Regions from separate parts of the Stenotrophomonas sp. ATs4 genome, predicted to be linked through region 2. Evidence: riboswitches for the same ligand, from Rfam matches in the RefSeq annotation. Region 2 holds a riboswitch; the other holds the start of a gene.

Evidence for each region. A riboswitch is a leader RNA that binds a small molecule or an ion and turns the genes downstream of it on or off. The one in region 2 is predicted to bind glycine.
Region 1: another riboswitch for glycine. It lies ahead of gcvP (aminomethyl-transferring glycine dehydrogenase); the one in region 2 lies ahead of ABR323_RS11520 (trimeric intracellular cation channel family protein).

The regions. Positions count from the first base shown of each region.
Region 1 is NZ_JBLYPK010000007.1:32,516-37,429, reverse strand. Features, by position in the region: gene gcvP (aminomethyl-transferring glycine dehydrogenase) at 1-2,313, opposite strand, end outside; glycine riboswitch at 2,376-2,478, opposite strand; gene ABR323_RS13545 (multidrug effflux MFS transporter) at 2,778-4,004, shown strand; gene ABR323_RS13540 (siderophore-interacting protein) at 4,146-4,914, shown strand, end outside.
Region 2 is NZ_JBLYPK010000005.1:340,245-345,158, forward strand. Features, by position in the region: gene ABR323_RS11515 (MdtA/MuxA family multidrug efflux RND transporter periplasmic adaptor subunit) at 1-1,026, opposite strand, end outside; gene ABR323_RS11520 (trimeric intracellular cation channel family protein) at 1,311-1,928, opposite strand; glycine riboswitch at 2,013-2,116, opposite strand; glycine riboswitch at 2,130-2,219, opposite strand; gene ABR323_RS11525 (GIY-YIG nuclease family protein) at 2,260-2,517, shown strand; gene ABR323_RS11530 (nuclear transport factor 2 family protein) at 2,589-3,020, shown strand; gene ABR323_RS11535 (NAD(P)/FAD-dependent oxidoreductase) at 3,220-4,500, opposite strand; gene ABR323_RS11540 (NYN domain-containing protein) at 4,623-4,914, shown strand, end outside.

The DNA.
Region 1 (4,914 bases), on a different contig from region 2:
GGTGGCCTTGCGCAGGCCTTCGGTGCCCATCATCGCGATGTACATCCAGCTGATCGGCAGGATCGAGGCGCTGCCGAAGCTGGCCGCGCTGACCATGCCGACCGGACCGTTGTCACCCAGCTTGCCCGGCAGGAACGGAGCCAGGTGTTCCTTGACCGCGCACGGGCCAACGCCCGGGCCACCGCCGCCGTGCGGGATGCAGAAGGTCTTGTGCAGGTTCAGGTGCGAAACATCCGAACCCCACTTGCCCGGCTTGGCCACGCCGACCAGGGCGTTCATGTTGGCGCCGTCGGTGTACACCTGGCCGCCCTGCTTGTGGATGATCTCGCAGATCTCCACCACTTCCTCCTCGAACACGCCGTGCGTGGACGGGTAGGTCATCATGATCGCGGCCAGGCGGTCGCTGTACTTCTCGGCGTTGAGGCGGATGTCTTCCACATCGACATTGCCGTTGGCGTCGGTCTTGGTCACCACCACCTTCATGCCGCACATCTGCGCCGAGGCCGGGTTGGTGCCGTGCGCCGAATCCGGAATCAGGCAGATGTCGCGATGATCTTCGCCGCGCGAACGGTGATAGGCGCGGATCGCCAGCAGGCCGGCGTATTCGCCCTGCGCACCGGAGTTCGGCTGCAGGCTCACCGCATCATAGCCGGTGCATTCCACCAGCATCGCTTCCAGCGAGTCGATCAGTTCCTTGTAGCCCAGCGCCTGGTCAGCCGGGACCAACGGATGGATCTGCGAGAACTCCGGCCAGGTCACCGGGATCATCTCGGCGGTGGCGTTGAGCTTCATGGTGCACGAGCCCAGCGGGATCATCGTGCGGTCCATCGCCAGGTCCTTGTCGGCCAGCGAACGCAGGTAGCGCAGCAGTTCGTGCTCGCTGTGGTGCGTGTTGAACACCGGATGGGTGAGGAACGCGGACTGGCGCAGCAGGCCGGCCGGCAGTGCGTCGGCGGTGCTGGCATCCAGTGCGTCCACATCCAGCGCTGCACCGAACACCGCCGCCACGGCAACGATGTCGGCGCGGGTGGTGGTTTCGTCCAGGCTGATGCCGACCGAGTCGCTGTCGATCGCCCGCAGGTTGTAGCCGGCAGCGCGTGCCTTGGCGTGGATCTCATCGGCGTGTACGCCGGTGACATGCAGGGTGTCGAAGAAGTCGCCACCGACCTGTACGCCGGCACCGCGCAGCGCGCTGGCCAGGATCGAGGCCAGGCGATGGGTGCGGCGGGCGATACGGGTCAGGCCTTCCGGGCCGTGGTAGACGGCGTACATGGACGCCATCACCGCCAGCAGCACCTGTGCGGTACAGATGTTGGAGGTGGCCTTCTCGCGACGGATGTGCTGCTCGCGGGTCTGCAGGGTCAGGCGGTAGGCCGGGTTACCCTGCGCGTCGATCGAGACGCCGATCAGGCGGCCCGGCATCGAGCGCTTGTAGGCGTCACGGCAGGCCATGAACGCGGCGTGCGGGCCACCGAAGCCGAACGGCACGCCGAAACGCTGGCTGTTGCCGACCACGATGTCCGCGCCCCATTCACCGGGTGCCGCCAGCAGGGTCAGGGCCAGCAGGTCGGTGGCCACGGCCACCAGACCGCCGCGTGCGTGCACGGCATCGACCAGCGCCTTGTAGTCGCCCACCTGGCCGAAGGTGTCCGGGTACTGCAGCAGCAGACCGAAGCTGTCCGCTTCCAGCGCTTCGGCCGGGGTGCCCACGCGCAGCACGATGCCCATGGGCTCGGCGCGGGTGCGCAGCAGTTCCAGCGTCTGCGGGTGCACCGCGTCATGCACGAAGAAGGTGTCCGACTTCGACTTGGCCGAACGCTTGGCCAGGGTCATCGCTTCAGCGGCGGCGGTGGCTTCGTCCAGCAGCGAGGCGTTGGCGATTTCCATGCCGGTGAGGTCGGCGCACAGGGTCTGGAAGTTGATCAGCGCTTCCATGCGGCCCTGCGAGATTTCCGCCTGGTACGGGGTGTAGGCGGTGTACCAGGCCGGGTTTTCCAGGATGTTGCGCAGGATCACGTTCGGCGTGTGGGTGCCGTAGTAACCCTGGCCGATGAAACTGCGCAGCACGGTGTTCTTGTCGGCGATCGCACGGATCTTCGCCAGCGCCTGCACTTCGGTGATCGACTCCGGCAGTGCCAGCGGTGCCGGCGACTTGATCTTGGCCGGGACGATGGCATCGGTCATCGCATCCAGCGATGCGTGGCCGATGACGCCGAGCATCTGCGCGATCTCGGCATCGTTGGGGCCGATATGACGCTCGACGAACGCGGAATGGTGCTCGAGCTCACGCAGGGAAGGGGTGTTCTGGGACATGGCGAAGGATCCGTCAGGAAAGGGCACACGCACGGGCACAAGCCGCCGGTCGGCGGTCTGCGGGGCGCCCCTCTGTCCTTTTGCCTGAGAGTTTAAAAGCGCGGCGGACCGCAGCTTCGTGCCCCTTCGGCGCCGGATCGAACCGGTCTCTCCAGAGTTCTGTTACGGGTGGTATCGGGCCTGAGCGATTACGGGCGTTGCGCCTTCGGCAGCGGTGTTCCGCTTCTCCCACCGTGTTGCCGGCCGATTATAGCCCGTTGCGGGCCCGCGGACCGCTTCCCCGGGCGCCTGCCGCGGCTGAATGGCCGATGGCCCGGTCGTGCGTTTTGTGCATCCCTGCATGGCGCCCGGCGCAATCCACACCTATGATGGGCGGATACCCGAATTCATCTGGCGCTGTCCCTGCAGAAGGGGACCGGCGCCCGCCGTGCGTGCCGCGCATGGCCCTGCCGGACGCCTTTCCCATGACCGCCGCTGTTGCTCCTTCCACCCGCCGCATGGCCCTGCTGCTCGCTGGCCTGGCCATGTTCGGTCCGTTCTCGATCGACACCATCTTCCCGGCGTTCCCGCAGCTGGCCCAGCGCCTGGCGGTGGATGAGGTGGCGGTGCAGCAGACGGTCAGCGTGTACCTGTTGTTCTATGGCCTGATGAGCCTGGCGCATGGCCCGCTGTCCGATGCCTGGGGCCGCAAGCGGGTCATCCTCGGTGGCCTGGTGATCTTTGTCGGCGCCTCGGTGGGCTGCGCGCTGTCCACCGATCTGACCACGCTGCTGGCGTTCCGCGCGCTGCAGGGCCTGTCGGCGGGCGTGGGCATGATCGTCGGCCGCGCGGTGATCCGCGACCTGTACCACGGCCACGACGCGCAGCGCCTGATGAGCCAGGTGTCGATGCTGTTCGGCATCGCCCCGGCGATCGCACCGATCATCGGTGGCTGGATCCTGCTCAGTGGCGCCGGCTGGCCGCTGATCTTCTGGTTCCTGGTGGTGTTCGCGCTGGTCCTGCTGGCCGCTACCGCACGCTACCTGCCGGAGACCCATCCGGTCGAGGCACGGGTGGGGCTGTCGCCGCGCACGTTGATGCGTGATTACGTGCGCATCGGCTTCAACCCGCGCTTCCTGCGCCTGGCCCTGGCCGGCAGCATCGGCTTCGGCGGCATCTTCCTGTACATCTCTTCGGCGCCGGTGTTCGTGATGCAGCACCTGCATCTGGGCGAAGGCGGTTTCGCCTGGCTGTTCATTCCCACCATTGGCGGCATGACCACCGGTTCGTTCCTGTCCGGACGCATGGCCGGGCACACCACGCCCACCCGCCAGGTGGCAATCGGCTTCAGCTTGTGTGCGCTTTCGGCGCTGTTGAACGTCGGCTACGTGGCGCTGTCTCCACAGTTCGTGCTGCCGTGGGCGGTGCTGCCGATCTTCCTGGGCGGCATGGGCATGGCGCTGATTTTCCCGATCCTGGCGCTGGCGGTGCTGGACATGTATCCGCACCAGCGTGGCCTGGCGTCGTCGTTGCAGGCCTTCGTGCAGCTGATGATCAGCACCGTGGTGGCTGGCGTGGTGTCGCCGCTGCTGAGCGCCAGCCCGCTGCACCTGGCACTGGGCCAGGCGGCCTTCTTCGGCGCCGGCTTCGTGTTCTGGTACTGGGAACACCAGCGTGAACGCGCGGCACAGGCGGCCTGCACGGGCCATTGAGCAGCGCGCAGGGGTAGGGCGGGCCGTGAGGCCCGCAACCCTTGCGACAGGGAACGGCCGGACTAGGCTGGGCACTCCAGCCAGCCGGTGCGTGGATGCACGACAGCCAGCCATTCCGATGTCGTTGCACGAGGTACCCCCATGGCTGCGCAGCAGACCTACCGCCTGTTCGAGGTGGCGCTGAAAGAGCGCCGTGTTCTTTCCCCTTCCCTGGACCGCATGGTGTTCACCGGCGCCGACGTGGCGCGGATGAAGACCGAAGGCCCGGACCAGCGGATCAAGGTGTTCTTCCCCTTGCCCCGCCAGGACCTGCCGCAGGTACCCAGCGGCGAAGATTGGTATCGGCGATACCGGGCGTTGCCTGACGATCAACGGCCGCCGATGCGCACCTACACCATCCGCCAGCTGCGCGCCGAGCAGGGCGAGGTCGATGTCGATTTCGTCATCCATGGCGAAACCGGCCCCGCCTCGCGCTGGGCCATCCACGCCCGCCCGGGTGACCGCGTCGTGCTGCTGGCCCCGGACGCCGACTGCGCCGAGAGCAGCGAAGGCTGGGAATGGAAGCCGCCGGCCGGTGTCGGCCAGGTGCTGCTGGTGGCTGATGAAACAGCATTGCCTGCGGTGGCAGGCATCCTTGAGGAGCTGGCTGACATGATTGAGCCGCCGCGCACGCTGGCCCTGCTGGAAGTTGCCCAGGGCGGCGACGCGGTGCCACTGAAGGCACCTGCCACCGCCGAGCTGGTGTGGCTGCCGCGTGGGCAGGCGGCCTACGGCCAGCCATTGCTGCGGGCAGTACAGGCGCGGCTGGCAGCGGCCTCAAGCGTGGTCGATGGCGATGCGCTGGAGGAAATCGACGTCGATGCGCAGATCCTGTGGGAGCAGGCCGACGCCAGCGTGGCCGGGCCGCTGT
Region 2 (4,914 bases):
CCCAAGCACCACGTTGCGCCGCTGCGCCTTGTTGTCCTTGCCGACGACATGCACGTAGTTGCCCTGGCTGCCGAACTGCACGGCGGCATCGGGAATCAGCAGCGCGGGCTGCTCGCCCAGCTGCAGGCGTACGTTGACGAACTGGTTGGGGAACAGGGCCAGGTCGTCGTTTTCGAAGTGCGCACGCAGCTTCAGCGTGCCGGTGGTGGTATCGATGCGGTTGTCGACACTGGACAGTGAGCCGCGGGCCAGCTGCCGGCGTTCTTCGCGGTCCCACGTTTCCACCGCCAGCGCTGGCTGCGCCTGCACGGCATCGAGCAGGGCGGGCAGTTCCGGTTCGGGCACGGTGAACAGCACACTGATCGGTGCGGTCTGGGCCAGCGTCACCAGGCCTTCGGTATCGCTGGCACGCACCAGGTTGCCCACGTCCAGCCGGCGCAGCCCGATGCGACCGCTGACCGGGGCGACGATGCGGGTGTACTGCAGCTGCAGGCGCGCTTCGTCAACAGACGCCTGATCGCTGATCCGCCGACCCTGCAGCTGCCGCACCTTGCTCTGCTGGTCGCTCAGTTCCTGCCCGGACACGTAGTTCTGCTTCTGCAGTTCGCGGTAGCGCTGCAGCTGGCGTTCGGCGTTCTCCAGCTCGGCCAGGTTCTGCTGCTGGGTACCCTGGGCCTGTGCCAGCTTCACCTCATACGGGCGTGGGTCGATCTGCGCCAGCAGGTCGCCTGCCTTCACCTGCTGTCCTTCCTGGAAGTGCAGGCGCAGCAGTTCGCCATCCACGCGGCTGCGCACCACCACGCTGTGCAGTGGCGTGACCGTACCGACCGCCTTCAGGCGCAGCACCAGAGGCTCGGCGCTGGCACGCGCCACGCGTACCGGGACCGTCTTGCCCGGCGCATCGTCGCTGCTGCCCGATCCGCTCCGGGGCCACAGCCACCACGCCAGAAGGGCGACGAGGGCGATAGCCAGCACCACCCGCAATGGGCGGGCACGGCGGAAGCGGGAATTTTCGGCGACAGACATGGGGCATCCTGCGCCCTGCGCGCGCAGGGACATGCGGGCCCGTCGGCGCGCTCAAGGCACCACGGGCAGCGGGGAGGGAGTGTCTGGCGGGGCCGCGGGCGCGGCGTGGCTGGATGCCGTCGCGGCAGCAACGGGGTGACAATGGTAGCCAATCACCCCGGCCAATGCCGCATGACCATCGTCATGCAACGCATTCGGTAGTGCCGGCCGCTAGCCGGCAACCTGCTGGAATCCGCGGGCATGTGCCGTGTTGCCGGCCAGCGGCCGGCACTACCGTCAGACAATCAATGCACTTCGTCGTGATAGACGAACTTCGGCATTTCCCAGCGGTAGTGGATCGCCAGAAGCCGCACTGCGAAGCCACCGCCGAGGCAGCACAGGATCGCCGTAGCGTCGGCCACGCCCCAGTGCAGCAGCAACAGGTACACCGCACCGGTCAGCAGCGAGATGATCGCGTACAGCTCCTTCTGGAAGATCAGCGGCACCTCGTTGCAGAGGATGTCGCGCAGCACGCCGCCGAACGCGCCGGTCAGCATGCCGGCAATCAGCACGATGGGCGTGGCATGACCGGCCTCGCGCGCGATCGAGCAGCCGATCAGGGTGAAGGCGATCAGGCCCAGCCCGTCCAGTACCAGGAAGGTGCGACGGAAGTGATGCATCCAGCGTGCGACCCACGTGGCGATCAGCGCCGCGCACACGGTGAAGCCCAGGTACTCGGGGTGCTTCACCCAGCCCAGCGGGTAATGACCGAGCAGGATGTCGCGCAGCGAGCCGCCACCGAGGGCGGTGACACAGGCGATCATGACCACGCCGAACAGGTCCATGCGGCGGCGGCCCGCAGACAGGGCGCCGGTCATGGCTTCGGCGGAAATGGCGATCAGGTAGATGATGGACAGCAGCATGGGGCAGGCTCCGGGCGCGGTGGGGCCGGCCATGCGCGACCACCGCCACTGCCTGCGCAATGACGGGATGACGATGACCGGTGCCGCTCCCGCTGTCCTTTTGCCTGAGAGTTCAGCGGCATGGGCCGCGTGCCCCTTCGGCGGATCGTCCCGGGCGTGCCCGGTGACCTCTCTCCAGCTCGGCGAGTCGAATGCATGGTTGGTGGGATTCCAGCCCACCGGCCTGAGCGATCATGGGAGCCTGCGCCTTCGGCGGGCGCCAGCGCGGCGCCTCTCTCCTGCATTCGGGCGCCAGTATATCCGCTGCAGTGCAGCACGGCATAATCCGGGTATGGCCCCGTCCCTCCGCCCGTGGTTCCTGTACCTGCTCGAATGCCGCGATGGCAGCTATTACGCCGGCATCAGCACCGACGTGCAGGCCCGTTTTGCCGCCCACCAGGCTGGCAAGGGAGCCCGTTACACCCGATCGCGGCCGCCGCTGCGCGTGCTGGCCGTGCGCGAGTACCCGGACCGGGCCGCCGCCTCGCGGGCCGAGTGGCAACTCAAGCAGCAGCCGCGCGAACGCAAGCTGGCGTGGTTGATGCAGTAGATCCACGCCATGCGTGGATGGGCGCATCCGGCCATGCCATGATCGCCCAGCCCTCAGCGCTGGAGACCCGGATGTCCACCGTTGCCCTGTTGTTCGCACTTTCCGCAGCAGCAAGCCCCGCTGCCGACGCCGCTACGATCGCGGCCATCGAAGCCACCTGCCATGACTACGTGGACGGTCAGCTGGAAGCCGACCCGCAGCGCGTCGCCCGCTCCTTGCACCCGGACCTGGCCAAGCGCGCGGTCCTCGGCGATACGCCAGACGAGCGACTCGGCTTGCGCCGGATGTCGAAGGAGGAGCTGGTCTCGCTGACGAAGCAGGGCGCGTTGAAGACCCCGAAGGATCAATGGGACCGCCGCTGCACGGTGCTGGACGTGACTGGCAATGCCGCCTCGGTGCGATTGGAAACGCCGTGGTTCGTCGATTACTTCCACATGGGACGCTTCGACCAGCGCTGGGTCATCGTCAACGCGCTGTGGTACCCGAAGCCGAAGGCGAAGTGAGCCTGGAGTGCGGCGCAGATTGCCGACTCCGCAAGGAAGGAAGATTTCTGCCGGGCATGGTCGAAACGGCGGGTGCCGGGCGGCCCGATGAATCGGTAGATCCACGCCATGCGTGGATGGTGTTGACGGGGTCAGAGCCCTTTCCTGCGGAAAGGGATCCGACCCCAACGTAATTCAATCATCCACGCATGGCGTGGATCTACCGCCTTGGTCGACGGTCTTCCTGGTCATCACCAAAAATGATGCGCGCGCTGCGCTGGTAGCTCCAGTACGCCACGGCCCAGTTCAGCAGCACTACGATGCGGTTGCGGAAACCGATCAGGAAGAACACGTGCGCGGCCAGCCAGAACCACCAGGCCAGTACGCCGGAAAGCTGCAGCCGGCCCAGGTGCACGATCGCGGCCATGCGGCCGATGGTGGCCAGGTTGCCGAAGTCGGCGTACTTGAACGGACCGGGCTCGGGCTTGCCGTGCAGGCGTGCACGGATCACCTCGGCCACGTACTTGCCCATCTGCTTGGCGGCGGGCGCCACGCCGGGCACCGGCTTGCCGTTGGCCTGGTTCAAGGCGGCCAGATCGCCGGCCACGAACAGTTCCGGGTGGCCAGGCAGGGTCAGGTCGGGTTGTACCTGTACGCGTCCGGCGCGGTCCAGCGGCACCTCCAGCGTGCGCGCCAGCGGCGATGCGGCCACGCCCGCGGCCCAGACCACGGTACGTGCCGGTACGAACTGATCACCGAGCCTGAAGCCCTGGCTGTCGATGTCGCTCACCGGAGTACCCGTCAGCACTTCCACGCCCAGTTTTTCCAGCTGCCGGCGTGCCTTCAGCGAAAGCACTTCCGGGAACGAGGACAGCACGCGTGGGCCGGCCTCCACCAGGCGCACCTTGGCGCTGGCCGGGTCGATATGGCGGAACTCGTTGCGCAGCGTATGCCGCGCGATCTCGGCCAGGGTGCCCGCCAGTTCAACACCCGTGGGGCCGCCACCGACCACGGCGAAGCTCAGCCATGCGGCCTTCTTCGCCGGGTCCGGTTCTGCCTCGGCGCGCTCGAAGGCCAGCAGCAGCTTGCGGCGCAGCGCGATGGCATCGTCCAGCGTCTTCAGCCCGGGGGCATCATCGGCCCATTGGTCGTTGCCGAAATAGGCGTGGGTGGCGCCGGTGGCCAGCAGCAGGCTGTCGTAGTCCAGCGTGCTGCCATCGGCCATGCGGATCTGCCGGGCCTGCTTGTCGACGGTCACCACTTCGCCGAGGCGTACTTCCACATTGCGCTGGTGGCCGAGGATGTGGCGCAGTGGTGCGGCGATGTCCGGTGCGGACAGGCCGGCGGTGGCCACCTGGTACAACAGCGGCTGGAACAGATGGTGGTTGCGGCGGTCGACCAGGGTGATGCGTATGCGTTCGCGGGCCAGGGCGCGGGTGGCCCAGAGCCCGGCAAAACCGCCGCCGACAACGACCAGGTGGGGAACGCGCTCGCGACTCATCGACTCACTCCAGTGGGGGCATGGGGGAAGCGTTTGGCATCTTCGCACGGCAGGTGGTTGTCACGTCAGCGCCTGCGTGGATCAGCGATACTCGGGTTCAGGCAACCGCCCGCGAGGAATCCATGAGCGAACCCGAAAAGCGCATCGCCCTGTTGATCGATGCCGACAACGCGCCGGCCTCGAAGATCGACGAGGTCCTGGCTGAAGTCGCCCGCTATGGCGTGGCCAATGTGCGCCGCGCCTATGGCAACTGGAAGAGCCCGCGGCTGAAAGGCTGGGAAGCGGTGCTGCACGAATACGCGATCCGCCCGATCCAGCAGTTCGCGTACAGCAAGGGCAAGAACGCTTCGGACATGGCGATGGTGATCGATGCGATGGACCTGCTCTATGCGCGGAATCTCGATGGTTTCGCCA